DNA from 2 places in the Xenorhabdus littoralis genome. Region 2 is predicted to be linked to the other one. Evidence: predicted binding sites of a transcription regulator. Region 2 holds the regulator's gene; the other holds the start of a gene.
What was found. The regulator sigma-54, encoded in region 2, starts transcription at its own class of promoters, with help from an activator protein. The targets are predictions, from matches to a motif close to GTTGGCACANNTTTCGCTNT.

Region 1: glnA (glutamate--ammonia ligase) is a predicted target of sigma-54. The motif match lies at 12,498-12,517, and genes of this name have one in related genera.

The regions. Positions count from the first base shown of each region.
Region 1 is NZ_VCDP01000079.1:6,168-21,830, reverse strand. Features, by position in the region: partial or broken gene FE394_RS16685 (hypothetical protein) at 1-909, shown strand, start outside; gene FE394_RS16680 (hypothetical protein) at 1,172-2,788, shown strand; gene FE394_RS16675 (hypothetical protein) at 3,276-4,901, shown strand; gene FE394_RS16670 (hypothetical protein) at 5,421-7,046, shown strand; gene FE394_RS16665 (hypothetical protein) at 7,300-8,532, shown strand; gene FE394_RS16660 (hypothetical protein) at 8,635-10,218, shown strand; gene FE394_RS16655 (RCC1 domain-containing protein) at 10,373-12,166, shown strand; gene glnA (glutamate--ammonia ligase) at 12,638-14,047, shown strand; gene glnL (nitrogen regulation protein NR(II)) at 14,282-15,331, shown strand; gene glnG (nitrogen regulation protein NR(I)) at 15,359-15,663, shown strand, end outside.
Region 2 is NZ_VCDP01000005.1:65,905-81,567, reverse strand. Features, by position in the region: gene pmbA (metalloprotease PmbA) at 1-247, shown strand, start outside; gene rnk (nucleoside diphosphate kinase regulator) at 298-708, opposite strand; gene alr (alanine racemase) at 914-2,146, opposite strand; gene npr (PTS phosphocarrier protein NPr) at 2,594-2,866, opposite strand; gene rapZ (RNase adapter RapZ) at 2,905-3,756, opposite strand; gene ptsN (PTS IIA-like nitrogen regulatory protein PtsN) at 3,787-4,254, opposite strand; gene hpf (ribosome hibernation promoting factor) at 4,437-4,724, opposite strand; gene rpoN (RNA polymerase factor sigma-54) at 4,748-6,187, opposite strand; gene lptB (LPS export ABC transporter ATP-binding protein) at 6,271-6,996, opposite strand; gene lptA (lipopolysaccharide ABC transporter substrate-binding protein LptA) at 7,003-7,593, opposite strand; gene lptC (LPS export ABC transporter periplasmic protein LptC) at 7,574-8,167, opposite strand; gene kdsC (3-deoxy-manno-octulosonate-8-phosphatase KdsC) at 8,186-8,749, opposite strand; gene kdsD (arabinose-5-phosphate isomerase KdsD) at 8,769-9,737, opposite strand; gene FE394_RS02045 (calcium/sodium antiporter) at 9,813-10,790, opposite strand; gene mlaF (phospholipid ABC transporter ATP-binding protein MlaF) at 11,092-11,895, shown strand; gene mlaE (lipid asymmetry maintenance ABC transporter permease subunit MlaE) at 11,906-12,688, shown strand; gene mlaD (outer membrane lipid asymmetry maintenance protein MlaD) at 12,693-13,205, shown strand; gene mlaC (phospholipid-binding protein MlaC) at 13,239-13,868, shown strand; gene mlaB (lipid asymmetry maintenance protein MlaB) at 13,948-14,253, shown strand; gene ibaG (BolA family iron metabolism protein IbaG) at 14,399-14,653, shown strand; gene murA (UDP-N-acetylglucosamine 1-carboxyvinyltransferase) at 14,711-15,663, shown strand, end outside.

The sequences.
Region 1 (15,663 bases), on a different contig from region 2:
ACTCCACCAATAGCTACTGACACTCCGATTTTTATCATTAACCTAGATGATATTCCTCCTTTTAAAAAAATACTTCCGCCTAACATTGCTGGATATTCAACACCTTTAACATCTGATGGATTAAACAATTTTCAAGTTGCTGTGGAGCATTATAAAAATGCATCTTCAGGCGACTATATATTATTTTTCACAAAAATTACGGGCGATAAGAAGAAAGTTTATAGCGAACATTTTTTTAGGGTAAAGAATGCTAATCTAGAGCTTGGTTCAGCTAATTACCATTACCCATTGCCTTATGGCATGTTTAAAGTAGGTGTTCCGACTGAATTCTCTTATATGGGTGTATATGAATCGGGCGTGGGGGCAAAAGTCTCCCTGCCACTAGATGTTACTTATAAGGGAACAGGAACAAATGAACCTTCAAACAGAGTAAAACGGGATTATGATTATTGTACCGTTTATACGAGTACTTATCTCGATCCGAACGACCGGCATATTCTCGGTCAAGGTGTTCCCTTTGGCATTGAGGCGATAAAAGCCTATCCAAGTAATACATACCACCCAAATACAGGGTTATTTGTTGTCGTGCCAGGCTCTAGTGCCTCAAAAACACAAGTACCACCAGGTTATGAAGTCACAGTCACGATTTATGTAGCATCAGAAAATAAAAATTTCTCAAAAAGTCTGAAAACAAAAATTATGCCAGATCCAATGATAGTTATTAATCAAGGTATAGAAAACTCATTCTTATGGTTTAATGTTCCATATGAAGATATTGTTAATATTTTACCTTATATTGGAGAAGGGGGAGGCCCGGGGACTATTCACATTGATTATTCCTTTATTAAGGATGGCAATCCCCAATATGGAAAAGTTTGGTATGGATATATTGATACAAGGCCAGAATAATCATCCATATTAATGGATTATGTTTAAATAGGTTGTAATTGTCTGTTGAAATTAATTAATTTATATAAATTTCTTTAATGAAAATATACTTATAGATAATGACCTTATAATACGTGAAGAGAATTAGTCGACCAATATCATTAATGTATATTCTCCATAATAATAAAAATATATTATAGAGTGACTAATTCTCTTATAAAAGATTCATTAATGGCAATGAAAGAAACAATATAAATAACAATAAGTTACACAAGGTGATAAAATGATTACTATAAATTATGATAAACTTACGACATCATTACCCGATAATATAAGCCTTATCATCGGGCAAATGATTCCTCTTGAACTTTCTTATATAACTCAAAGTACTCTAGTCACTCCACCTAACATTACATTTTCAGGTATGACAAATCTGACTATATACGATGAAAATAGTGGAAATCCAATTACCACCACACCCGTTCCGATGACCAAAAATTCGATTGGCAGTGATTACATATACACATTATCTGTTTTTTTAGTTGTGCAAAATAAGGATAATACTTCCAAGATAAAGGATAAAGATAATATTACATATACTATTACCTCTGATCAAAATATCGATAAATTAACCAGGAAAGCGATAGCAAGAACTATTCAAAATCAGTCATTACTTCTTACCATTGATACTCCCTTTTTAGAATCACCCAGTACACCAAATCTTCCTCCATATGGGACATTATCAACATCAGTCACTACCACATTACAAGGTGACAGTGGCCCAATAAGGTCAGGATATATTTTTATAGTAGATAAATATATACAAGAAAAATTGCAGGTGGTTAATGTTTATGATGACAACGCTCCTAAAACACCACTTCCACTACAAGCTATTGCTCCATATCAGGGAATATTGGTTCGTTCTGATGATAAAGGCAAAGTCTCTTTTAAAATTTATCCACAAAAAACGCTTTCAACTGTGCTTGATTTAGCTGCTATGATTCCTAGTGTGACTTCTCCAATAGCAGCTAATTCTCCTCTTTTTATTATTAACCTAGAACCTGTTTCCTATTTGAAAAGTATACTTCCGCCTAATATTGGGCAAGATTCAACCCCTCTAACATCTGATGGGCTCAGCCATTTTACAGTTGCCGTGGAACATTATAAAGATGCATCTGCAGGCGACTATATATTATTTTTCAAGAAAACGGCAAAGGATACAAAGAAAGTTTATAGCAAGCATTATTTTAGGGTGAAAAACCCGAATCTAGAGCTGGGTTTAATCAATTACTATTACTCATTGCCTTATGGCATGTTTAAAATAGATGTTCCGACTGAATTCTCTTATATGGCTGTGTATGAATCGGGCGCGGGGGCAAAAGTATCCCAATCACTAGATGTAACCTATGTGGGAACAGGGACAAATAAACCCTCAGACAGGGTAAAACGGGATTATGATTATTGTACCGTTTATACGAGTACTTATCTCGACCCGACCGATCAGCATATTCTACCTCAAGGGGTTCCCTTTGGTGTTGAGGCGATAAAAGCCTACCCAAGTAATAAATATCACCCAAATACAGGGTTGTTTGTTGTCGTGCCAGGCTCTAGTATTTCAGCAACACAAGTGCCACCGGGTTCTGAAGTCACGCTCACGTTCTATGTAGAATCAGAAAATAAAAATTTCTCACAAAATCTGCCAACACAAACCATGCCGGCAGCAGGTACAAATGGAAGTGCATTATTAGTGTTTCATATTAAATATGAAGATATTATTGATATTGAACCTTATGATTCAGGAGGAGCAGGAACTTTTTCCATTGATTATTCCTTTATTAAGGATGGAAACCCTCAATACGGAAAAATTTGGAGCACACCTGTTGATTCAAGGCCAGAATAATCACCTATATTGATGGATAAAGTTTCAAAATATTTAAATTTTGTTGAAAGAAAATTATTTAGCTGAAAATATTTAATGGATAAGAAATTTAAATTTTCAAATATTTTTAAATAAAAAGACTACAGGAAAAGCTTATAAACATGAAGGGAATCAGTCTACTCATAATATAATCGTATATTTTTATAGCAAGTAAGATACGTTTAAAATTGACTGATTCTCTTATAAATAACCATATATGATAGTAAAAAGTTAATATAGGTAACGGTAAATTCACATTTTTAATTACCAAATTAAATAATTTTTATGATATGAAAATTTAGGAAAGGTGCATTATCACAGTGTGATAATATCTAAATTCAGTATAAAAGTATATTTTTGCCATAAAACCCCATGTTAAAATAAATATTTTTTACAATATTTAATATTAAAAAACAACATTATTAATTAATCTTGGATTCACATAATAATTTATACAAGAGGTGATAAAATGAATAATACCGTTTATAATAAAATTACCGTATCATTACCCGATAATATAAGTCTTATCATCGGGCAAGTCATCCCGCTTGAACTTTCTTATATAAATCCGGATGCTTTACTAACTGCACCAAATATTACATTTTCAGGTCTGACAAACATTACGATATCTACAACTCATGGAGATCCAATTACCACACCCGTTCCGATGACAAAAAGTTTGAGTGGTAATGATCACATATACACATTGTGTGTTTATTTAATTGTGCAAAATAAAGATAACAACCCCAAAATAAAAGATAAAGATACAATTACATATACCATTACCTCTGATCAAAATAGCGATATATTAACCAGACAAGCGACTGCAAGGACTATTCACAATCAGTCATTACTGCTTACCATTGATACCCCCTTTTTAGAATCACCCAGTTCACCAAACCTTCCCCCAAATGGAACATTGTCAACATCAGTCACTACCACACTACAAGGTGACAGTGGTCCGATAAAATCAGGATATATTTTTATAGTCGATAAATTTCTACAAAAAAAATTACAGGCCATTAATATTTATGATGACAAAAATCCTATCACTCAACTTCCACTGCAATCCATTGGCGAAAATCAGGGAATATTACTCAGTTCTGATGATAAAGGCAAAGTTTCTTTTAAAATTTATCCACAAAAGACGGTTTCAACTGTGCTTGATTTAAGCTCTATGATCTCTGGAGTCACTGACCCAATAATTGCTGATACCCCGATTTTTATTATTAACCTAGAGCCTGTTCCCTATCTCAAAACTATACCTAGACCTAATATTGGAGGGTATTCAATACCTTTAACATCTGATGGATTAAACAATTTTAGAGTTGCCATAGATCATTATGAGAATGCAGATTCAGGCGACTATATATTATTTTTCACTCAAACGACAAAGAATAATAAGAAGGTTTACAGTGAACATTTTTTTAGAGTAAAAGATGCCAAGATAGATCTTGGTTTAGGAAATTTCCATTATGTATTGCCTTATGGCATGTTTGAAGTAGGTGTTCCAACTAAATTCTCTTATATGGCCGTATATGAATTGGGCGTGGGAGCAAAAGTCTCTCAGCCATTAGAAGTCACTTATGAAGGAACAGGAACAAATGAACCCTCAAACAGGGTAAAACGGAATTATGATTATTGCACCGTTTATACGAGTACTTATCTCGATCCAGGCGACCGGCATATTTTAGGTCAAGGAGTTCCCTTTGGTATTGAGGCCATCAAACTCTACCAAAGTAATAAAAATAATCATCCAAATACAGGGTTGTTTGTTGTCGTACCAGGCTCTAGCACCTCAAAAACACAAGTACCACCGGGTTCTCAAGTCACAGTCACGTTCTATGTAGAATCAGAAAATAAAAATTTCTCAAAAAGTCTGCCAACAAAAACCATGCCAAATACAGGTTCAGGTCCTAATAACGACCCATTATTATACTTTAATATTCCCTACGGTGATATTGTTAATGTTTTACCCTATATTGGTGAAGGAGGAGGTCCTGGGACTCTTTCCGTTGATTATTCCTTTATTAAGGATGGAAATCCTCAATATGGAAAAGTTTGGTATGGGTACATTGATACAAGACCAGAATAATATAACTATATTAATGGATTATGTTCAAATAGGTTTCACTTTAGGTTGAAATTAAATTACTCAGATAAGTTCATTCATGGGTAAAAGTTTATATTTTCAAATATATTAGAATAAAAATAAGATTATAAAACTTGAAGGGAATCATATCACTGATAGCACCAATATACATACATTTTTCATAACAAGTTAAATATGTATTTTATTAGTTAATTATATTATTGTCTTAATGATAGTGAAATGAGGTTTTTATTAAATTAAAGGATTGAATATTATAAAGCAAACATCAATAAAAAATCCATACATATAATTAAATGACCAATACATTGTATAAATAATTTACAGTAATACTTAACCACTCATTTGCGGATTAATAATATTACAATTAATTATATTTACCCTGGTGATATAAAAAACCTATCAAGTGATAAAAAACTTTCATTAGATTTTACTTTTAATAAAATATAACATTGAAATAAAAATAACCCTACCAAATAGTAACAATTTATATAAGGTAATAAAATGACCGCTATTAATTATAATAAAATTACGACATCATTACCCGATAATATAAGTCTTATCATCGGGCAGGTCATCCCGCTTGAACTTTCTTATATCACCCAAAGTGCTCTCGTCACTCTGCCTAACATTACATTTTCAGGTGTGGAAAATCTGACTATATACGATACAAATAGCGGAGATCCAATTACCACGTCCGTTCCAATGACCAAAAATTCTAGTGACAATGATTACATATACACATTGTCTGTTTTTTTAATTGTGAAAAATAAAGACAGTAATACAAAAGTAAATGATAATGATCCTGTTACATATACGATAACAGAAGATTACACTCACGAGCAAATAACGTATACAGCGACAGCTAGGACAATCAGCAACGAATCACTAGCTCTCCACATTGAAAAACCATATTTAGAGTCTCCTGATGCAGAAAACTTTCCTCCCAATGGAAAATTATCTACATCAGTCAATACAGTGCTAAAAGGCGACAGTGGGATAATACCTTCAGCATATATTTTAATAACAGAAGTACATTTAGCAAAAAAATTGCAGGCAGTTAATATTTATGATGACAAAGATCCGACAACTAAACTTCTACTACAAGTCATTGGCCCAGATCAGGGAGTATTGGTAAGTTCTGATGATACAGGAAAAATCTCTTTTAAAATTTTTCCACAACAGACACTTTCAACTGTTCTTAATTTGGGAGCTATAATCTCTGGAGTCACTCCGCCAATAGCGGCTAATTCGCCTCTTTTTATTATTAATCCCAAACCTGTTAATCCTCTTGACACTATAAATTGGCCTAATATTTTAGGATATTTCAGCCCTCCTTTAAGATCAGATGGGGGTACTAATTTTACTGTTGCCGTAGAACATTATCACAAAGCAGCACCAGGTGATTACTTATTATTTTTCACTAAGAGAGATAATATAGATAAAAATAAAATTTTTAGTGGCCATTATTTTAATATAAAAAATCCAGATGAAGAACTAGGTTTAAGTAACTATTCCTTCTCATTACCTTATAATATGTTTCATTTAAATACCCCTACTGAGTTTTCCTATATGGCCATCTATGAATCTGGTGTGGCTGCAAAAGTCTCTCAGTCACTACCAGTAACTTATGCGGGCGGCGCAATATACAAGCCATCAGATAAAGTAAAACGGGATTATGACCCCTGTATAGTTTATACCAGCCTTTATCTCAGTCCTGAAGTTGAAACACACTATATACCTCAAGTCACTACTATTAGTTATGATAGTATAAAAAATTATCTATTTAACACTGCTCGTCCAAATACTGGGTTATTTGTTGTCATTTTAGGTTCTAATGATTCAAAAACAAATGTACCATTAGGTTCTAAAGTCACATTGACTGTATATGTCGAATCAGAAAATAAAAACTTCGAATATAGCCCTAAACCACAAAAAATACCAACAACATTAGATAATGATGGGTATGCAAAGGCAGTTTTTCATATTGATTATGATATTCTTGTTAATGTTAAAGACTATCCTAATGGAGGATCTGGAAACATCTGGTTTGACTATGAAGTTTCTATAGAAAAAGAAATAAAATATGGGAAGGTTTGGACAGGGTACATTAGTACAGTACCGGAATAACATAATTATAAATGTGGAATGTAAGTGTATTTTTTATAAAACTCATCTTACCTACAAGAAATCAGGATATAATTTTGCGTTTTTTATTATCATTATAGATGATGATTAAATAATATTTTAAATATCGTGAATAATTTCCTTGCTCTCTACAACTAAGGAAGCGAGGAATCATCATCTGAATGCATCTCTATTGTGGAACAGTTATCTAATTATATTATAAACTAAATTAATTTTTTAATTAAGAGGAAAGAACATGGACATAAGCAATGTAGATAAAATATATGAAGAATCATTAAAATTAAACATTGAATCACCATTCTTATCATTTTCCACTGATCCACAGAATAAAAACAATAAAATATTTACTAAAGTCACTGCGACAGTTAAAAATACGAATGGTGTCCCTATTCCAAAATTACGTGTATTCATATTTTCTGCATTAAAAAATAATCTAGAAAAAGTTAAGATTTATGATAGAGATAATACAACAGAAATTAATTTACATCAGCAAGATGGACATGAAGGTTTTTTTGTAGATACGGATAGTCAAGGAAATATATTGTTCTTTATTCATCCTTTTTCATCATTACCTATCATTCTTCATTTATACTCACTGGTCATTGATTCTACAAATATAGTTGCTGCAAATGATATCCTATACGTTGTTGATAATACACTGGAGAATATGGATATCGAATTTGATCAACCAGAGATCATTAATTTTTGGGGAGGTGATTTCAAATCAAATGGAGAATATAATTTCTTCGTTAAAATAGAAAAAAACCCTGTTGTTAAAAATGGAGACTCCATATTATTTTTTGCTAATGATAAATACATCAGACGTTCTATTCAGGTTGATAACAATAATTTAGGTAGTTATTCAATTGCTTTACCTTATGCTATATTTGAAGAAAATGTACATTCAAAATTTTATTATGTTGTTATCAGAAATTCAGGTGACATAATATCAGCTAAATCCTCTTATATGGATTTAGTTTATAAAGGAAAACCCAATCAACCCTGGGATGGCGCTAACAGAGCATATGAAACCTGTGAGATATATTCCAGTGGTCACGTCCTTATAGAACAACATGATGTTATTAATGATGGGTATCTAGCTGAACATGCAAGTAACCCACATAACGAAGGTTTATTTATTAAAATTAAAGGCACCAATGATCCTAATGATACAAATAAAGTACCTTTTGGATCTTCAATAACATTAAATTTATATATTCAATCGAGCAACAAAAATTTCACACAAACTTTTTCTGGTTTAATGCCAACACACCCAGATGAAATAGGAGGAGATACTGCAACACTGTTCATCGGAATAGATAATAATTATTTGAAAGGGGTTTTTGGATACACAAATGGTGATGATGGTAAAATTGCTTTTGACTATCAAATAGGAAATGATGCTGATATAGATGTTATCTATGGCGGGGTGTGGAATGGATATATAAGCACAGAACCCTTTGCATGATAATTAAAATTATTTGAATATAGTTTTAATTTTAACAAATAAAAAATAAAAGGGTTTATATAATTAAACCATTTTGATAATAAAAATTAAGGAGGTTTTCTAATGAGTAATATAATTTCATTTCCACCTACTGGATCGAATGTTATTATCGGGCAACAGCTAATCCTTAATGTAATTTTAACATCCGATAATGAAATACCTTCTGATACAACTGTTTATATTCAACCTAATCATGGCATTGAATTATTAAACTCAATACCCGATATTACTCTTTTTGACAATGGGAAAAAAGGGATGTTCGTCATTGAGTTACTGGTATCGTCAGATATCAATAGTGGTGATGTTGCCAGTTTTCAAATAGTTCCATCATCCAGTTCAGGTAGCTTTCCTACTCTGAATATAGAATATAATGTTAGGACATTGGATCACAATTCACTGAGGCTAGAATTTGATCGAACCACGTTGGATGTTCCTACTGGTTCAAATATTCCTCCTAATGGAAAATCATTTACTCTTGTACATACAATTATTAAAGACGAAAATAAAAATTTCATTCCCAACTTTGCTGTGACTATAAGTACAAATGAAGATCGAAAATTGGAAAAAATTAATTTGTATCAGTCCGATCAGCTTAACCCTGTGGAAATTCAACCTGCATCCAATCCTAATGCTGATAATTCAATATATTTATTATCAAATGAAAGAGGGAAATTATCTTTCTATGTCTACTCAAAAAAAGACGAAACTTTAGTTTTAAACTTTAATTCTCAAGTTTATGGTGTTACTGGTGCAATACCTTCATCTAATACGTTGATTATTAGTAATAGTGATCCTAATGTCTCACAACATAAATTACCCAATCCACAAATTGAAGGTTTTCATGGTGGGCAGTTAAATAACGAAGGAAATACACTTTTTAATACACTAATACCCTGGTATGAGGGTGCAAGAAATAGCGATTCTATCGAATTTTATGTTAATGGCGTTATGAAAATTCCCTATCCACTTGTAAGTACAGATAAATTAGGGAAATATGAAATACAATTGCCTTATTATATTTTCCCTGTAGGGGAGGTTGCTAATTTTTACTATAAAGTCGTTCAGCCTTCCAGCGCGAACTCTTTAATATCCGATCCTTTGGAGTTAACATATACTGGAGAATCTTATCCTGCTCCAACTTATTATGATAAATGTGTTGTTTATTCTAGCTTTGGTGTTGATGATTCTAACATCATAGATGATTTTGATAATACAGATTGTGTTGATATCGAAATGAATAATATTGTCACTTGCAGAAATATGTCTAATTATATTAATAATCAAGATGATGCAGGGTTGTTTGTTAAAATTACAGGAACTAATGATCCCAATGATAAAACCAAACCTTCGTTAGGAGCAAAAATAAGGTTACACTTACAAATTTCGGCAAGGTATAGAAATGTTGATAAATATCTATATGGAAATATACCTTTAATTCCAGATTCTAATGGAACAACCGCTGATGCAATAATAAATATTCCTTATAAGCATTTGACCGGGTGTTCTGAATATGAAAATTGTCATACTGGGTTAATTGTCTTGACATATTATATAGATAATGATGATAAGAATTCCCAGGCTAAACCTTGGAAAGGCAGAATTTCTACCGCTGTTGCAGGAACATATCCTCCTGATTGTTTATCGTGATTTAAAAAAACCATGTAAATAGAGATATATTTATATTCTGAATGTTCTTTAAGGAGATTATGGTAATAGATAAAATTATCTTTTGTTATAAAAAAACAAAGTTATTAATCAAGAATATTGCATTTTAATTAATTTCTATTAGAGGAAAATAACCATGTCCAATACATCTTTACCTAAACCGACTCTACCTCAAGCTAAACAAGGTATTATAAATAAAGCTGAAATAGGCGATACAGTTAAAATATACGTCCCAAAATACTATGGTATTGCTGACAAGGACGAGATTAAACTTACATTTGGTTCCATTTCTATTCCGATTTTTAGCGTCAAAAATCCAGACGGGTTATCTGATCCATTTTTGATTGCCGAAGTGGGCAAATCAGACATTCCAGATGGTATTTATGGGCTGTATTATACCGTTCAACATTTTACCAATTTTACTTCTAACCAATCAGAAGTCGCAATTATAACATTTGTTGATAAAGGAACAGTGACTCCACCAACCAGTAACGACAAATCCTTTATCCTCATGGGTGCTCGTTCTACCCTTTATACTTCGGCCAATGCCCTCTATGGACCACAGCGCATTACTGCATGGGATAAGAAAACCATGGAACCCGTTGAAGTAACTTGGAAATATGAAGGGAATCCAAAAGTTAACATGTCTTGGCAATCTTTTACCGGCTCATCCTTTTTAGATAATGCACCCGACTTACCACTCACAGCGACGTTGGGGCAACATTCAATCACACTCAATCCAATCAATATTTTTAGTAATGGGGGTACATCAGATAGTGACTACACTCTGACGCCTGTTCCTGGTCAACCAGACGGTACTCCTGCTCGCTTTAGATCCAGTTTTGCTGCGTTAGCCAATAATGGTGATCTCTATGCCTGGGGAGGTATATTTCCAGCAGGAGGAGGCCGGTTGCTTGGTTCTAATGTGAAAAAAGTTGCAGCAGGCGCGTACGGTTATATCGCCTTGAAAAATGATGGTTCACTATCCGCTTGGAAAATACCGAACGACATCGATTTCGAAATAGCACCCGAATCTTCTGAGTATGTTGATGTTGCCGCAGGTGGGACGAATTTCATTGCTCTACAATCTGACGGAACCGTCAATATTTGGGGCTTTGGGATTCCTCCTATTCGGACAAATTTGGGACCAGCTGATAAGACTATCCTTGTCGGAAATGATGATGCTGTCTTTGGCTTCAATACTCAAACGACAACGTCATGTTGGATAAGGAATAGCGGAGCATATATGGGTGGGGGCTGGATTAATTATACATATGGCATTGATTATCAGTATCCTCGTGCGATTGTACCCACAAGGCTTGGTTTTATATTCCTGCATGAAAATGGCAACGGGGAGCTTTTATTACCTGAGATAAGCACGGATCCTAATAATAGGAGCTACATTCCCCATTCAGTATACCCAGGAGATTTCGTACAAGTTGTCTGTCCCGTGGATTGGGATGGATTTAATCCGGTGACAGGAACAGGTATCGTCTTCTTAGATAAGAGCGGAGTAGTCACTGTTTACAGCCACCACTCATCTAACCAGCTCCCTTATCCTGGCAGCCCCATTGTGGATATAGCAAGTAATAAGAATACTTACGTTATGATAGATGGAACTGGCGTTAGCGCAGGCGGAAGAGACCCCTATCCCAGCTCATTAAGTAATATCGTTCAAGTCACTAGCTCAGCGGCGGCATACGCTTCACTAGGCAAAGATGGTTCAGTCACAACCTGGGGAGATGATATGTATGGCGGCTGGGGTTCTAATCCCAGAGATGTTCAAAAAGCTATATATGCCACAGGAAAAGCATTTGTAGGTCTGACTGATGACGATAGACTTATACTTTGGGGAGACGCTTCGGGAGGAGGTGTTGATCCCTTTATAACCTCAGCTCTTGACGGAAAGATTTCCTATTATAGAAAATAAAACAGTGTCAGTATTATGATCACTGATTTACGCTGAACTACCTGGCGCAATCAACGTAAGTACTATTTCTGAGTAAGTACTATTTCTGAATAAGTACTATTTCTGAATAGAACATATGTTATGTATGGAAGTTATTTTCGGGAATGGGAAAATCTGATTGCGCCTTATTTATAATAAATACTCCTGCTCGCTGCGTTATATGGCACCATAATGGTGCGGTCGTGTTTTTAAAATGCACTAAATTAGTGCGTTTATTTTAAACAGCGCCTCTGAATCGTTCGTTTTTTGCCCCCTAAAAACTCCACTCACTGATATTAAAGGTTTTTTAAAAGTTGGCACACTTTTCGCATTCTTCTTCACAATAGCAATTTCATAAAAATTGATCGTACAGAGATACGCAGTCATCCTTAGATAGAACCGCAACTTTTTTGCCCCGTTTTATTAAGCTGACTCAAACCAGGAGAAATCAGTATGTCCGTTGAACATGTTTTGTCCATGATTGAAGAACATCAGGTGAAGTTTATTGACTTACGCTTTACTGATACCAAAGGTAAAGAGCAACATATCACCATCCCTGCCCATCAAATTGATGAAGATTTCTTCGAAGATGGAAAAATGTTTGACGGTTCATCTATTGGTGGCTGGAAAGGAATTAATGAATCCGACATGGTATTAATGCCTGATTCAAGCACCGCAATGCTTGATCCTTTCTTTCATGATGCCACGCTCATCCTGCGCTGCGATATTCTGGAACCCGGTACAATGCAAGGTTATGACCGCGACCCTCGTTCCATTGCAAAACGCGCAGAAGATTATCTGCGGGCAAGCGATATCGCAGATACGGTCTTATTTGGGCCAGAGCCTGAGTTCTTCCTGTTCGATGATATCCGTTTCGGCAGTTCCATCTCTGGTTCCTATTACCATATTGATGATACAGAAGCTGCCTGGAACAGCGGTACACGCTATGAAAACGGTAACAAAGGCCATCGTCCCGGCGTCAAAGGAGGGTATTTCCCTGTCCCTCCGGTAGATTCGTCTCAAGACCTGCGTTCAGCCATATGTCTGACAATGGAAAAAATGGGATTAGTGGTTGAAGCCCACCATCATGAAGTTGCCACTGCCGGACAAAATGAAGTTGCTACCCGTTTCAATACCATGACTAAAAAAGCGGATGAGACTCAGATTTATAAGTATGTTGTGCATAATGTTGCCCATAAATATGGCAAAACTGCCACATTTATGCCAAAACCGTTAGTGGGTGATAACGGCTCCGGGATGCATTGCCATATGTCTTTGTCCAAAAATGGCACTAACTTGTTTGCGGGTGATAAGTACGGCGGTCTGTCCGAGATGGCGCTGTATTATATCGGCGGTATCATCAAGCATGCCCGCGCGTTGAATGCCTTCACTAACCCAACAACGAACTCGTACAAGCGTCTCGTGCCCGGCTTTGAAGCACCCGTGATGCTGGCTTACTCCGCCCGTAACCGCTCTGCTTCAATCCGTATCCCGGTTGTGGCCAGCACGAAAGCCCGCCGTATCGAAGTGCGTTTCCCTGATCCGGCGGCAAACCCTTATCTGGCGTTTTCTGCTCTGTTGATGGCAGGCCTTGATGGCATTATCAATAAAATCCATCCGGGTGATGCCATGGATAAAAATCTGTATGACCTGCCTGCGGAAGAAGCACAGGAGATCCCAACTGTATCTTCTTCTCTGGAAGAAGCCTTGGCTGCACTGGATGCAGACCGTGAATTCCTGACACGCGGCGGGGTTTTCACTGATGATTCCATTGATGCTTATGCCAACCTATTGAAAGGCGAAATTGAACGTGTCCGCATGACTCCGCATCCTCTGGAGTTTGAGCTGTATTACAGCGTGTAATGCCTTATTGATTAAACACCTAATGTTATTACTGTTGTCCCTTTTTTGTTGCCGTGAAAATTTGGCCCATCTTCGGATGGGCTCTTTTCTCGTCACTATGAGTACAGCGATGGGGGATGCCATCCGTGATAACACCATCAGATGATATAAATGGAAATAACGAATATTGAGCAGAAGGCTACATCGAATTAGACTTAAATAGGCTAAAATGCACCAAAAAAGTGCAGGAATTGAATGACAATGGTTGATTTGCCCAAAGCAGAACAAATTCTCGATTCACTGATAAACAGTGTATTCGTGCTGGATAATGATTTGATTATTCGTTACGCCAATCATTCCGCCATGCAGCTTCTGGCGCAAAGCACACATAAGTTATTCGGTACACCTCTTCCGATTCTGTTTAGTTATATCTCAATGGATACAGGGTTGATGCGTTCCAGTTTGATCAATGGTCATGGCTTTACCGATAACGAAGTCATACTGGTGATCAATAATCACTCTCATGTGATGTCGCTCAGTGCCCAACCAATTTCCGAACAGTTTATCTTGCTGGAAATGGCGACTATGGACAGTCAACGCCGTTTAAACCAAGAGCAGGTTCAACAAGCACAGCAAGCGGCTGCGCGGGAATTGGTTCGGGGGCTAGCACATGAAATTAAAAATCCCCTCGGCGGTTTGAGGGGAGCCGCACAATTGCTTGCCAAAGCACTGCCTGATCCATCCTTACGGGAGTATACCCAAGTCATTATCGAACAAGCGGACAGACTTCGCTCGCTTGTTGATCGATTACTGGGGCCACAGCATCCGGGAACCCAAACCCGCCAGAGCATTCACCATGTTGCCGAACGGGTTTATCAATTAGTCTCTCTGGAAATGCCCACGAATGTCACGTTGATTAAAGATTATGATCCCAGTTTGCCTGAACTGGCTCATTATCCTGACCAAATTGAACAGGTATTGCTGAATATCACCCGTAATGCCCTGCAAGCACTGGGCAAAAAAGGGGGCACGATCACCCTGAGAACGCGAACAGCATTTCAGGTTACCTTACAAGGTAAACGCTATCGTCTGGCTGCCAGAATTGATATTGAAGACAACGGGCCGGGTATTCCTACCCATATTCAGGATATGCTTTTTTACCCTATGGTCAGCGGGCATGAAGGCGGGACTGGACTTGGGCTATCCATAGCCCGTAATCTTATTGACCAGCATGCTGGAAAAATCGAATTCACCAGTTGGCCGGGACATACGGAATTCTCCATTTACCTGCCTATCAAGCAATAACAGACCAAAAAGTGGAGGATGACAATGATGCAACGAGGAAAAGTCTGGATCGTTGATGATGACAGTTCTATACGCTGGGTGCTTGAACGGGCGCTGCGTGGTGCAGGAATTGAGTGCACCAGTTTTGAAAATGCCGATGCTGTATTGATTGCACTATTACAGGATAATCCTGAAGTTATTCTGTCAGACATCCGCATGCCCGGCGTGGACGGGTTGAGCCTCCTCAACCAGATAAAACAAAGCCATCCACAGCTTCCGGTCATCATTATGACCGCCCATTCTGATCTGGATGCGGCGGTCAGTGCCTACCAACACGGGGCGTTTGATTATTT
Region 2 (15,663 bases):
TGGCCTGATTGTTACTGAACTGATGGGACAAGGCGTCAGTGCGACCACCGGGGATTATTCCCGTGGCGCATCCGGTTTTTGGGTCGAAAATGGCGAGATCCAATATCCGGTCAGTGAGATCACTATCGCAGGTAATTTGAAAGATATGTGGGCGAATATGGTGACAATTGGTAATGATATTGAAACACGCAGCAATATTCAGTGTGGTTCGGTGTTACTGCCGGAAATGAGTATCGCCGGTCAATAGGGATACTCAATTATCAGCAGCCAGTTCGGTATTACTGAGCTGGCTGGAAATTAGCGGTGATATTCACCTGCTGCTTCTGGTTGGTAAATTATTTCTAATACTTTTATGCGGGTTTTTTCGCCGTTCGGCAATTCCCAGATTATTTCATCTTTCACCCGCAGCCCCAGAAGTGCAGCACCCAAAGGTGCCATAACTGACAGTTGTTTGGTGCTGTCTTTCAGGGATGCAGGATAAACCAGAGTACGTATACGTTCTTCATTGCTGCCGAGATCAATAAAGCGAATTTCACTGTTCATTGTGACAACGTCGGCTGGTATATCGACAGGAGGCACGATTTCTGCCCGATCCAGCTCTTCATTCAAGGCATCCGCGATGCTGGTGTTAGCAAATGCGGGCTGTTCCAACAGAGAATCTAAACGTTCTGCATCCAGTTCGCTGATAATAATTTTAGGTTTTTTCATACCACGCTCCAAATTAGGCTCAATACAAAATAACACCCCGCATCGCAAGGAGGGGGGTGTTATTTTCAAATTAATTAAAATGATATTAGGCTGTTCTGTCGTGAAAATAAAGAGATCATGATCACGAACTGTTTTGCGTTGTTAATGGAACAAGGCTTATCCATCGGATATAGAAGCGCTGCCCTCTATCATTTTGAGCCGCAGATTATGCGTCGGTTGTAACGATACGTGGGTTGGTTTCTCCCCAGATAGAAGAGAATTCAACAACGTGCATTCCGCCCCATTTCTGAATGTCAGACTGGGTGATTTCGTCTTTGCCTTGTTTACCGAAGATAACGACTTCATCGCCACTTTTCACTTCTGGCAGGTCGGTGACATCTACCATGACGGTGTTCATGGACACAAGACCAACAACTGGCGCACGGTAACCATTAATCAGCACGTAAGCTTTGTTTGACAGGCTGGAGCTGAAGCCATCAGAGTAACCGACCGGCAGGTTAGCCAGTTTAGAGTCACGTTTCAGGATGAAAGTGTTGTCGTAGCCTACACCGTTGCCTTTAGGGTATGGCTTAACAGAAGCAACGCGGGTTTTCATTTTAATCAGTGGTTTGAACTCCGGGTAAGTAGTTGTCAGGATGCCGTAAAGGGCACTACCCACCCGAACCATGTCGAATTGTGCTTCAGGGATGCTCAACGATGCAAAAGAGCTTGATGCGTGCAGAGTAACGTCTTCACGTTTCAGGTTGGCTGCTTTGAGGTACCAGTCAGCTTGTTCTTTGAAGTTTTTGACACTTTCGCGGATCGCATCCAGATCGGTCAGAGCATGGTGGCTCATGATACCAACCATTTTCAGGTTAGACAGTTTAGCGATTTCCAGCGCTTCCTGCTTACCTTGCTCCGTTTTCATTTCCAGTCCATTGCGGCTCATGAGACCGGTGTTCAGAACCAAATGGACGCGAATGGTTTTACCGTGTTTTTTAGCCATGGCGTCGAGGGTTTTCGCGTGTTCCAGATCGCCAATCACTTCTTCCATGTTATAGGACAGAGTACCTTCAACTTCATTTGCAGCTGCTGCACGAACGCGCATGAGCTGTCCTTTGAAGCCGCTTTCACGCACGATACGAGCTTCTTCGTTACTGGTGATCCCCACACAAGACACGTCAGTTTTAATGATAGATGGCATCAATAGACCAATACCATGACCATAGCCATCGCCTTTCAGGATAGCGCACATTTTAGTGTCTTTATTCAGGTGTGTTTTCAGTGTATGGATATTGTTTTCAAACGTAGTGGTATTGACTTCAACCCAAGCATTATTGGTTTTTGCAACAATTTCAGATTGGGTGTTATCCAAATGTAGTGTTGGTGCTGCTTGAGCAATGCTGTGGGACAGACTCAATCCAAGAATAATTGCCAGTGTAGTTTTATTAAAACGCATGAAATAAATCTCCAGTTTAGGATTTGTGCGTGAAATGAACTGTGTAAATACCCTTTAATGATAAGTTTTTTTGTGATTGGTTTCATACTGTTAACTTATTGAAGATAAACATTTATTGTATATTTGACATTATTTATAAATAGTCAGAATGTTTAACTTAATTAATAATGTAAGACGGCAATTTTTATTGTTGGTGGAAAATTAACAAACAAAATATATGAATGTTTTTTTATCTTTTGGCAGTGTTAATCTCTATTTATGAGTGTGTTACTGAATTGTGAGTGATCTGTTTGGGTAAAGAAGAGGGGGATGGTTTATCAATAATGATCACAGGGTTTGGAGGGGTATGGTGAGATTGAGACAAGGAATATGGCGATGCTAAATGCTGAAAAGAACACTTTTCAGTATGTTATGTCGTTGGGGAAATGGATTATGAGAATGGGGATGTTATTCCTCGTCAAACCCTGAATTGAAAAGTTCGATAATGGCCGCTAATGCTTGTTGCTCATCCGGCCCTGTAGCTTCGGCCTCAATATAACTGCCTTGTTCTGAATCCAGCATCAGCATGGCGATCACGCTACTGGCTTCAGCCTGAATATTGCTACTGTTGCGTAGAATGACTTGCGATTGGAATTGCTGCACCAGATCATGCAATTTCATCGCAGGCCGGGCATGTATTCCGAGCCGGTTTTTGATCTCAAGTCTCTGTTTGACTGTCACGGTTATGGCCTGCGTTATTGAAATTATTTTAGATTTGGTTATTTGCGTTTTTCCAGTGTGCGGTGACGTGATTGCACGTTTTTTCCACGGGAACGGAAGTAATCTGCCAGTTGTTCCGCTACATAGACAGAACGGTGCTTACCGCCCGTACAACCGATAGCGACAGTCAGATAACTGCGGTTGTTGGTTTCCAGCATCGGCAACCAAAGTTCAAGATAACTGCGGGTCTGATAAATAAAATTATGCACTTCCGTATGGCGATCCAAAAACGCAGCAACGGGACGATCTAAACCTGTCATTGGACGTAATTTAGGATCCCAGTGCGGGTTTGGCAGGAAACGCACATCGAAAACATAGTCTGCGTCAATCGGGATGCCATGTTTGAAACCAAAAGATTCAAATACCATGGTCAGCTCACGCTCGCGTTTGCCCAGCAATCTCGTCCTGAGCATCTCCGCCAATTCATGGACGGACATCTCAGAAGTGTCGATGATCAGGTCTGCACGTGAACGCAGAGGTTCCAGTAAATCACTTTCTTGGTCAATCGCACTTTCCAGTGAGAGGTTTTTGCTTGATAGTGGATGCAGACGACGAGTATCGCTATAGCGGCGGATCAGGGTATTGCGATCCGCATCAAGGAACAGTAGCTGTGGCGAAAAGCTGTCAGGTAATCGTGTCAGCGCTTCTTCAAAAATCTCCGGCGATTCCGGCATGTTTCTGACATCTATACTGACCGCCGCTGAGATATCGCGTTCAGCCAGTGAGTTTGCCAATTCTGGCAGCAACACAACAGGCAGGTTATCCACACAATAGAAACCCATATCTTCCAACGCGCGCAGAGCAACGGATTTCCCCGAGCCTGAACGACCGCTGACTATCATCAGCACCATGAGGCGACTCCCCTAAATGTTTTTCGCTATTTATTCAGTAATTATTCTATATAACTCTTCGTCACTCTGTGCGGAGCGCAGACGACGGCAGAGGCTCTTATCGGCAAGGCGCTTTGCAATTAATGATAGTGAGTGTAAATGGATTTGACACTGGTCTGATGGCACCAATAAAGCGAACAGCAAGTCAACAGGTTGATTATCAATGGCATCAAAGGAAATGGGTTGTTCCAAATGTAGAAATACGCCCACAGCATTACCAGAGCACTCTTTATCCAATTTTCCGTGGGGGATCGCAATCCCGTTGCCAATGCCGGTTGTGCCCACTTTTTCGCGGGAAAGAATGGCTTCGAATACGATATTTTCCGGTAATCCAAGCTGCTTTGATGCCAGCTCGCTGATAATCTCTAAGGCACGCTTTTTACTCGAACAGGGCACGTTGTTACGTGTACATTCGGGTGAAAGTACTGAACTTAGTGGTAAATCTGTTTCGTTGTTCATTTCTTTATTCACTTAGGGCCTTGTTATACCGGATGCCTGATTGAGGCATCCGGTATTGATGAACCGCTTCTGGATATACCCTTTATTTTTCAAGATACCGCTTTATCGGCTATGCCGCCTCTTGAAATCCATCGGGTATAGAACAGTATTGATTCTATGACGGCCCCGTTGTCTGAAAGCTGTTAATGTTGTCTCAATTTACTTTTGTGTTTGGTCAATTGACGTGCAAGTTTATCTGCCAGTCCATCAATTGCCGCATACATGTCTTCATGCTCTGAGGTTGCATGCAACTCACCGCCATTCACATGCACTGTGGCTTCGGCGATTTTCTGCACTTTTTCCACCCGGAGGATGACCTGAATGAGATTAATTTTGTCGAAATATTGATCCAGCTTGCTGCATTTGGTATTCACGATGTTGCGCAGTGCATCTGTAATTTCAATATTGTGGCCTGTAACATTGAGTTGCATAGTGTTTTCCTTCTCTGTGTTGTTCAAACCAGTTTTTTACGTTGGTTTGAGGGCGGGATGGATAACGACTCTCTATATTTTGCGACAGTTCGACGCGCCACTTGAATGCCTTGTTCAGTCAGTATACTGGTTAATTTACTGTCACTCAGTGGCTTGGCCGGGTTTTCTGCCGCGACCAGTTTTTTCACCAGAGCACGTATCGCGGTAGAAGAAGCTTCACCTCCGCTATCGGTACTGACGTGACTGGAGAAAAAGTATTTAAGTTCAAAAATCCCTCGTGGGCTATACAGATATTTCTGTGTCGTCACACGGGAAATGGTGGATTCATGCATGTCAACCTGATAGGCGATATCAGCCAGTACCAGTGGTTTCATATGCTCCTCACCATCTTCAAAAAAGTCTTGCTGGTGTTCAACAATGCAGCTGGCCACTTTCAATAACGTTTCGTTACGGCTTTCGAGGCTTTTTATCAGCCACTTGGCATCTTGCAAGTTATTGCGAATAAACAGACTGTCACTTTCATTATGAGCCTGTTGCCCCAATTCTGCATAGTGCTGGTTGATACGCAGGCGGGGGATGCTATCGGTATTTAGTCTGACTTGCCAGCTTTCATTGATTTTCTGCGTCAATACATCCGGAATAACATATTCGGATTCACCGGTATTGACGACCAATCCCGGTTTTGGCTCCAGTGATTGAATGATATCAATTGCTGCTTTCAGCGCGTTTTCTTTTAATTTGCTCTGACGTAATAAATTACGGAAGTCCCGGTTTCCCAGTAGCTCAAGGTATTTGTTTACAACGAGTCTGGCGTCGTTCAGGTGAGGGGTTTCTGCTGGCAGCATTGAAAGCTGGATAAGCAAGCATTCACGTAAATCACGGGTAGCAACGCCAATGGGATCAAAATGTTGTATGCGCTTGAGGACGGCTTCGACTTCTTCCAAAATTAACTCATCATCACCCATGCTGGCGAGGATCTCTTCGGTAGAAACGGTCAGGTAGCCAGTATCATCAATTGCATCAATGATCGAGGTGGCAATGGCAGCGTCTGTTTCGGTAAACGGCGTCAATCCGGCTTGCCACATCAGGTAGTCTTGCAGACTCTGCGTGGTTTCTCCCTGATAAACGGGAAAATCATCTGCGCTGTAATCACCGCCGGTTCCCGAAGATGAGCCAGCGGTATAGATTTCATCCCAACTGGTATCCAGTGGCAACTCATCAGGCATATTTTTCTGTTCAAGCGCTTCACGGGTATCCATCATTTCCGTCTCGGTATGAGGAAGTTCCTGATTCTCCACTTCATGATGCAGTTCATCCTGTTCAAGCAGCGGGTTGGTTTCCAGGGCCAGTTGGATCTCCTGCTGAAGCTCAAGTGTAGAAAGTTGCAACAAACGGATAGCTTGCTGGAGCTGGGGCGTCATCGTCAATTGTTGACTGATCCTGAGTTGCAAACTTTGCTTCATAGTGTTACCGCTTTTTCCTTAACCTAGCCGGAATAATCTGGCTGGAATGGTTCCTTGAATTGCGCCTGACAGAAAAATGAGCATTAAAGGCGGAAGCCTTCACCCAGATAGACGCGTTTGACCTGTTCGTTGTTCAGTATGTCATCAGGAGTGCCATGAGCAATCAAGTGACCCTGACTGACGATATAGGCGCGTTCACAGACATCCAATGTTTCACGGACATTGTGGTCAGTGATAAGTACACCTAACCCGCAATCCCGCAGATGTTGAATGATCTTTTTGATATCCAGTACAGATATCGGGTCAACGCCGGCAAAAGGTTCATCCAATAAGATGAACTTCGGATCGGCTGCCAGCGCCCGGGCGATTTCTACACGACGGCGTTCACCACCGGAAAGCGATTGTCCAAGATTGTCACGCAGGTGAGCGATGTGGAACTCTTCCATCAGCTCTTCTGCCCGTATTTTCCGTTGTTCCTGATTCAGATCTTTACGGATTTCAAGAACAGCCATCAAATTGTCGAATACACTCAGGCGACGGAAAATAGAGGCTTCCTGCGGCAGGTAGCCTATGCCACGGCGGGCACGTTCATGCAGGGGCAACAGGCTGATGTCTTCTTCATTAATGGTAATGGTGCCTGCATCACGCGGGACAATACCGACTACCATGTAGAAAGTCGTCGTCTTGCCTGCGCCATTGGGACCGAGCAATCCGACAATCTCTCCTGAATTCACTTTCAGACTGACGTCTTCAACGACCTTACGGCCCTTATATGTTTTTGCCAGATTTTCTGCGTTTAGTATTGCCATAACTCGTTATTTACTCTTCTTTTGTACGTCAGTTTTTTGAACGTCAGCTTTGTGGGTATCAGTACCCTGAGCGCTCGAGCCTTTTTCCTGAAGCTGGGAAGGTAACAGAACGGTAGTAACACGTTTACCTTTATCACTAAAGGCTTCCATTTGCTGGGTCGGAACAAGGTAAGTGATCCTATCGCCCTTGATATTACTGTCTAGTTGTTCAAGATAGGCATTATCCGTCAGTGTGATCAGTTCTTTATCCATTTCATAGCGCATTTTGGATGAATGCCCTTTAATGGGTTTCCCGTCATCCAGCATTTGATAGAAAGTGGCCGGATTGCCGTAGGCTTCGATAACGGTTTTCTTCGAGTCCCCTTCCGGACGCGTAACAACGACTTTATCAGCCCGAATATCAATCGAACCTTGCTTTACGATAACATTATCCGTAAATGTGGCAACGTTTCCTGTTAAATCCAGAGACTGTCTTGAGGAGTCGATGGTTATGGGTTTCTTTGAATCTTCTTTCAAGGCCAGCGCGGGAAGGCTGACGGCAAACAATGTACTAAATAATGTACTGGCAATAACGGTATTACGGATTAGGTTGTTCATGTGGAATCTCATAGCGAGTGGTCACCTTTTCAATCAATTCAGCAGTTTTGTCTCTCAGATTGCCGCGCATTTTCATACCAACAGATTTCAGATCGATGCCAGTAATAGTGACCTGATCATCGGATGCGATATCTTGCGTTGTGAGGTTGACGGTCGCATTGTCTGTCGTGATCTTCTGCAATTGTGACGCATCGTTCAGGCTGTCTAATTGGACATCCCCATACAAATAGAGCATTTGATCATTGGTCAGTTTGGCTTTATTGGCTCGCACTGTCCATGTCGGTTCTGTGGCTCCGGTTGTGCTGTCGGGAGCAAATGTTGTCAATACAGGTTTGGTAAACCAAGTTATTTTTGTCTCTGTATAGCTTTTGACATCATCAGCGACCAGTTTGTAAACCAACTTACCTTCCGGATCATAGACGAAATTAATGGCTTTTTGTGTCTGATAAGTGGGATAACCGTCATCCACAATGGGCGATGAGGTATCGTCGTTTACATTCGATAAATTCCAGCCAATCAGCGCGAGTGCGATCAGTACCAGTATTGCGATCAGCCAGGATTGAAGTTTTCTCATTCTTTTTTCAATATTAATTTAGATGGATAACCCTTTGGCATCTTCCAGCTTATTCTGCGCGAAGAGCACCAAATCACAAAGCTCCCTGACTGCACCACGACCACCGGCAATCCGAGTTATGTAGTCTGCTTTTGGCAACAGTATTGGATGGGCATCAGCAACTGCAACAGATAATCCAACTTTTGCCATAACAGGCCAGTCAATAAGGTCATCACCAATATAAGCGACTTGATCTGGCTGTAACGCTAGTTTATCCAACAGTTCCTGATACGCCAAAATCTTATCGCTCTGACCTTGGTAAAGATATGTAATACCTAATGTTTCTGCGCGGTTTTCCAGCAGTTTTGCTTTCCGTCCGGTAATGATGGCAACTTCAATACCGGAAGTGATTAAGCAACGAATGCCATAACCATCACGAACATTAAATGCTTTCAGTTCCTCACCTTTATTGCCCATATAGATCAGTCCGTCAGACATAACGCCATCCACATCACAAATCAGCAGACGGATTTTACTGGCTTTTTCGATAATATCTTTGTCAACAGGCCCGTAACAGGTATCCAGATACTCTTTTTGATTCATTAAGAAATTCTCTTAAGGTTTATACAACTCCGGCCTGTAAAAGGTCGTGCATATGTAATACACCAAGTAATTTGTCCCCTTCTGTCACCAGCAGGGACGTAATATGACGTGATTGCATCAGGTTCAGGGCATCAACAGCCAGCGTATTGGGTTTGATACGAATGCCGCCTGCGGTCATGACATCAGAAATTTTTGCATTGTTTAAATCGATACCCATATCGAAAACACGGCGCAAATCCCCATCAGTAAAAATTCCGTTAATTTGCATGTCATCATCACAGATGACTGTCATTCCCAGTTTTTTACGGGTGATTTCCAATAAAGCTTCACGCAGTGTTGCAGTTTTGGGAACGTGGGGAATGTCATCACCGGTGCTCATCAAGTCACTGGTCAGCAAGAGAAGCTTACGCCCGAGTGCGCCTCCGGGATGGGAGAGTGCGAAATCTTCGGCAGTAAAACCCCGGGCCTGCAAGAGGGCAATGGCCAGGGCATCCCCCATGACGAGCGTTGCGGTTGTACTGGTCGTCGGTGCCAGTCCCAATGGGCAGGCTTCTTGTGAAGTTTTAATGCATAAATGGATATCGGCTGCTTTTCCCATGCTGCTGCTGCGATTATTTGTCATGCAGATTAAGGCGACTTTCTGGCGCTTGAGCACGGGAATCAGAGCCAGAATTTCATTCGATTCACCAGAATTAGAGATTGCCAGCACGATGTCTTTGGGGGTCACCATGCCAAGATCGCCATGACTGGCCTCGCCCGGATGGACAAAGAAAGAAGGAGTCCCGGTACTGGCAAATGTCGCGGCAATTTTTCGTCCGATATGACCGGATTTGCCCATCCCCATAACAATGACTCTTCCTTCACAACTGAACATGAGTTCGCAGGCTTGGCTAAAATCATCATTGATGTACTGTTCGAGACTTGTCAGCCCGTCGAGTTCGATGTGTAATACTTGTTTACCTGCTTGCTGAAAATCGATTTTAGGCATTTCTACTTTCCATCCTTCTTTTTCCACTCTTTTCCCACTTAATCGGTAATGGCTAAATACTGTCATTCGGTGCTGTTATTCAGTACCGTAATAATTAGAAATAAAAAGTACGACAAAATAAGTGATAAAACAGCCTAATAACAGGATGCCGTTTAATCGGTTCAATCGATGTTTTCTTCCCAGACAGAATATCGTGAATAGTACACTAGCTGCCATCATGACCCAAAAATCCCGGGAAAACGCATTCGGTGAAATGGCGCTGGGAGAAAGTATGGCAGGGATACCCAGAACGAGAGTCGCATTGAAAACATTTGAGCCGACGATGTTTCCCATTGCCATGTCATTCTCACCTTTTATCGCGGCAGCAATGGCCGTTGCGAGTTCTGGCAGACTGGTGCCCACGGCAAGGATTGTCAGTCCAATGACCAGTTCACTTATACCATAAATACGCGCGATGGCGGCTGCATTATCAATCACCATGCGGGTGGCAATGGGCAGGATAATTAATCCCAAGACGACCCAGAGAAGAGCAATCCCATTGTTGCCTTCGACCGGTAATTCTGAATTTCGTTCCTGAGTGTAACTGTCCACACCATTATGTTGGGATAAAGCTGTCATCTTGATCATCAGGGCGATAAACAAGAGAGCAGAAAGCAACAGGAGACTCCCATCCAGACGACTCAGGTAGTTATTGGATAACAGATATCCTGCAAATGCGGTAATCAACAACATCCAAGGGACTTCATGCCGCAGGATTTCTGATTTTACGGTAATAGGTCTAATGAACGCTGCCGCTCCTGTAATCAGCAGCAGATTAGTAATATTGGAACCAATTGCATTGCCCACGGCCATGTCCGGCGAACCGTCTAAAGTTGCTGTGATAGATACCATCAGTTCTGGAAGTGATGTTCCGATCCCCATGATTATCAGGCCGATAATAAAGGGGGGGATTTTCAGGGAGCGGGCAAAAACCGCAGCACCATAAACTAATCTGTCGGAAGCATACACCAGTAAAATCAAACCAGTAATGAGCAGTACAATAGTCAGAAACATGGAGTGTCCCTTAAATAAAATTTATTCCGAGCATAATGCTAATAAAGGTTGATTTTTAAACATGAAATGTTTATTCAGCTAAACTTATACATTCTGACGGTCGAGAGGTAAAAAGTAAAATTTGTCGGAACTTTGCTAACGCAAATTGGGCAGTTTTTTTGTAGTATGCACCACGGATTATTTAAATATATACCCAATAGATTTCAAAATGCAGCTAATAAAGCAGTCACTTGAAAGACGGCGGGTATAGACGGGTTATCGTAGTTAAGACAGTTCGATTAACGGTTAGAGGCTATCAATAATGAGTCAACAAACAGCAAATCTCATTGAGATCTGCGGAATGTATTTTACCCGAGGCCAGCGCCCGATTTTTGCTGATATTAATCTGACTGTCCCGAAAGGAAAAGTTACCGCCATCATGGGACCTTCCGGTATAGGAAAAACGACCCTGCTGCGTTTGATTGGGGGGCAAATTCGTCCTGAGCGCGGTGAAATCTGGTTTGATGGTGATAATATTCCGGCATTGTCCCGTCCGCAACTTTATGCTGCCCGCAAGAAAATGAGCATGTTATTTCAGTCAGGCGCATTGTTCACAGATTTGAACGTTTTTGACAATGTGGCTTTTCCCTTGCGTGAGCATACCCAACTGCCTGAAGAGTTGATTCATACTACCGTGATGATGAAATTGGAAGCGGTAGGGTTGCGTGGTGCTGCGCAATTGATGCCATCGGAATTATCCGGCGGTATGGCAAGGCGAGCGGCACTGGCAAGGGCCATTGCACTCGATCCTGATTTAATCATGTTTGATGAGCCGTTTGTTGGTCAAGACCCTATCACAATGGGGATCTTAGTTAAGTTGATCGATGAACTTAATCATGCGCTGGGTGTTACGTGTGTTGTGGTTTCCCACGATGTGCCTGAAGTGCTGAGTATTGCTGATTATGCCTATATTGTGGCTGAGCAGAAAGTTATTGCAGAAGGTACGCCGGAACAGTTGAGAGCGAATCAGGATCAGCGGGTACGACAGTTTCTTGATGGTATCGCTGATGGGCCAGTACCTTTCCGTTTCCCTGCCGGGGATTATAAAACTGAGTTATTAGGATAATGGAATGTTGATGTTAACACGTGCATTGGCTGCGATGGGCAGGCGGACAATTGAAGCTGCGGCTTCATTCGGTCGCGCGGGCTTCATGCTGTTCAATGCAATCATAGGTAAGCCGGAGCCTGCCAAGCAATGGATACTCTTGCGTCAGCAGCTTTATAGTGTAGGTGTCCAATCACTGTTAATCATTGTGGTATCAGGGCTGTTTATCGGAATGGTTCTGTCATTGCAGGGCTATCTGGTTTTAACAACATTTAGTGCAGAAGGCAGCCTCGGCATGATGGTTGCGTTATCACTGCTGCGTGAGCTGGGGCCGGTGGTGACCGCTCTGCTGTTTGCAGGGCGGGCAGGGTCAGCTTTGACCGCTGAAATTGGTTTGATGAAAGCGACAGAACAGATTTCCAGTTTGGAAATGATGGCGGTTGATCCGTTACGCCGTGTTATTGCCCCTCGTTTCTGGGCGGGCTTTATTAGTATGCCTTTATTGTCTTTGATCTTTGTCGCTGTTGGGATTTTGGGCGGTGCAATAGTCGGGGTGGATTGGAAAGGCATTGATGCGGGCTTTTTCTGGTCATCCATGCAATCTGCGGTAGATTGGCAAAAAGATTTACTCAATTGTTTTCTCAAGAGTGTTGCTTTTGCCATCACGGTCACATGGGTTGCACTGTTCAATGGTTATGACGCTATCCCAACGTCAGAAGGGATCAGCAGGGCGACGACGCGTACAGTAGTTCATGCGTCATTGGCGGTATTGGGTTTGGATTTTGTGCTGACAGCACTGATGTTTGGGAACTAAGTCGATGCAAAGCAAGAAAAATGAAATTTGGGTTGGAGCTTTTATCTTGATTGCGTTAGCGGCAATCATTTTTTTATGCCTGAAAGTTGCGGATATCCGATCCTTCGGCAGCCAGCAAACTTATCGTATATATGCTGCATTTGATAATGTGGGTGGGCTGAAAGTGCGTTCACCCGTGAAAGTGGGGGGAGTAGTGATTGGACGCGTGGAAAAAATCTGGCTTGATCACAAAACTTATACACCTCAGGTTGAATTGGATATTTTCAAACAATACGACAATATTTCAAGTACCAGCTCGCTTTCCATCCGAACGTCAGGACTGCTGGGTGAGCAATATATTGCACTTAATCTCGGGTTTGATGATCCTGATTTGGGGACTTCCATCTTAAAAGATGGCGATCGCATTGAAGACACCAAGCCTGCTATGGTACTTGAAGACTTGATTGGTCAGTTCTTGTATAAGAGTAGCGGCGGAAGCCAGGAAAAATCCGCGTCTGCACCCGGGCAAGCATACTAACCAGCAATCCACTGCTTAGGAGAAATAAAAATGATGTTTAAGCGATTACTTATGGTTGCGTTGCTGGTGGTTGCGCCATTGGCCGGCGCTACAGATCAAACCGACCCTTACGCACTGATGAAAGATGCGGCGGAAAAAACCTTCACCCGCTTGACGAATGATCAACCTCAGATTCAGGCGAATCCAGAAGTCTTGCGCCAAATTGTTCGTCAGGAACTGCTGCCTTATGTGCAGATCAAATATGCCGGTGCTTTGGTTCTGGGGCCTTACTACAAAGAAGCGACACCTGCGCAGCGTGACGCTTATTTCAAGGCGTTTGAGTCCTATCTGGAGCAGGCATATGGTCAGGCGCTGGCTATGTATCATGGTCAGAATTACCAGATCGCACCAGAACAGCCATTAGACGATAAAACGATAGTGGCTATCCGCGTCACCATTACTGACTCTAATGGGCAGCCCCCCGTTCGTTTGGATTTTCAATGGCGTAAAAACACCAAAACGGGTCACTGGCAGGCTTACGACATGATTGCAGAAGGCGTGAGTATGATCACGACCAAGCAAAATGAATGGGTGGATATCCTGCGCCAGAAAGGTATTGATGGATTGACTGAACAATTGGCTCTCAGTGCGAAAGCGCCTATCACATTAGAAAAGAAAAAGTGATATGGAAAAAAGTCCTGTTGATAGCAACATAGTCAGCGAAGAAATAGCCGACAAAGAAACAGCGATTAAGGAAACAGCGATTAAGGAAACAGTAAGTTGGGAGAAAGTTGACAATACGTTGTTTCTGAAAGGCACATTGGATCGCGACAGCTTACTTCCTCTTTGGCAACAAAAAGAGAGTGCACTGGCGGGAGTCGATAATATTGAGGTATCTCAGCTTAATCGTGTGGATACTACCGGACTGGCTCTGTTTGTCCGGCTGAAAGGAGAGTGGCAACAAAGTGGCAGGACATTGACACTTTCAGGCGTGGGAGAACGTCTTAAGACACTGATAGACTTATACGGCTTGCAAAATCTCTTAGACGATAGTCAGCCTAAAGCGTAGTTCCACCGTTAGATAATCCGCGCCCTTGTAAGACGATGCCTTACAAGGGCGTTTTTCTTGGTTTAAGAGTCGTCTGGATTCCATTAGGATAGGCGTCTACTATTATTTTCTAATATTATTTTCTAACGACGATTGTGAGCAATTTATGGATATTGATGAAATTAAACAAGTGCTGATGAAAAATCTGGCACTTGATGAAGCTATCGTTAGCGGTGATGGCAGCCATTTTCAGGTAATTGTGGTTGGTGAAATTTTTGATGGCCTGAGCCGTGTCAAACAACAGCAAGCTGTTTACGCACCGCTGATGGAATACATTGCGGATAATCGCATTCATGCTTTGTCAATCAAGGCCTATACACCAGCACAGTGGCAGCGTGATCGCAAGCTTCAGGGATTTTGAGGCTGTTTGTCTCGCCGCGAACAGCACACTTTGAATTAAACAAGAGAATCATGACAGATGGATAAATTTCGTGTGAAAGGGCCTACCAGCCTATCGGGAGAGGTTACTATCTCCGGGGCAAAAAATGCCGCATTACCAATTATGTTCGCAGCGCTGTTGGCGGAAGAACCTGTTGAATTACAGAATGTTCCTGAATTGAAAGACATTGAGACGACTATCAAGCTGCTCAATCGTTTGGGAACAAAAGTGGAACGCAATGGTTCTGTTTTTGTTGATGCCAGTGGCGTCAACGAATATTGCGCCCCTTATGAATTAGTTAAAACGATGCGGGCTTCCATCTGGGCATTGGGGCCATTGGTGGCACGTTTCGGTCAGGGACAGGTTTCTTTGCCGGGTGGTTGTGCCATCGGTGCCCGTCCTGTCGATCTCCATATTTCCGGACTGGAGCAGCTTGGTGCGAAAATTGTGCTGGATGAAGGTTATGTCAAAGCATCGGTAGAGGGTCGCCTGAAAGGTGCAAGTATCGTCATGGATAAAGTCAGTGTCGGGGCGACAGTCACTATCATGACCGCAGCGACCCTGGCTGAAGGCACGACTATTATTGAAAACGCCGCGCGTGAGCCTGAAATTGAAGATACCGCTAATTTCCTCAACACATTGGGGGCCAAAATCAGCGGAGCAGGCTCGGATCGTATTGTCATTGAAGGTGTTGAGCGTCTGGGCGGTGGTGTTCATCGTGTACTGCCTGATCGTATCGAAACAGGCACTTTCTTAGTGGCGGCAGCGATTTCCCGTGGCAAAGTGATTTGTCACCATGCGAAACCGGATACACTTGATGCTGTTTTAGCTAAATTGCGTGAAGCGGGAGCGGATATCAAGGTAGGCGAAGACTGGATTAGCCTTGATATGCACGGACAGAGACCTAAAGCGGTGACATTCCGCACAGCACCACATCCGGGTTTCCCGACGGACATGCAGGCGCAATTCAGTCTGTTGAATATGGTTGCGGA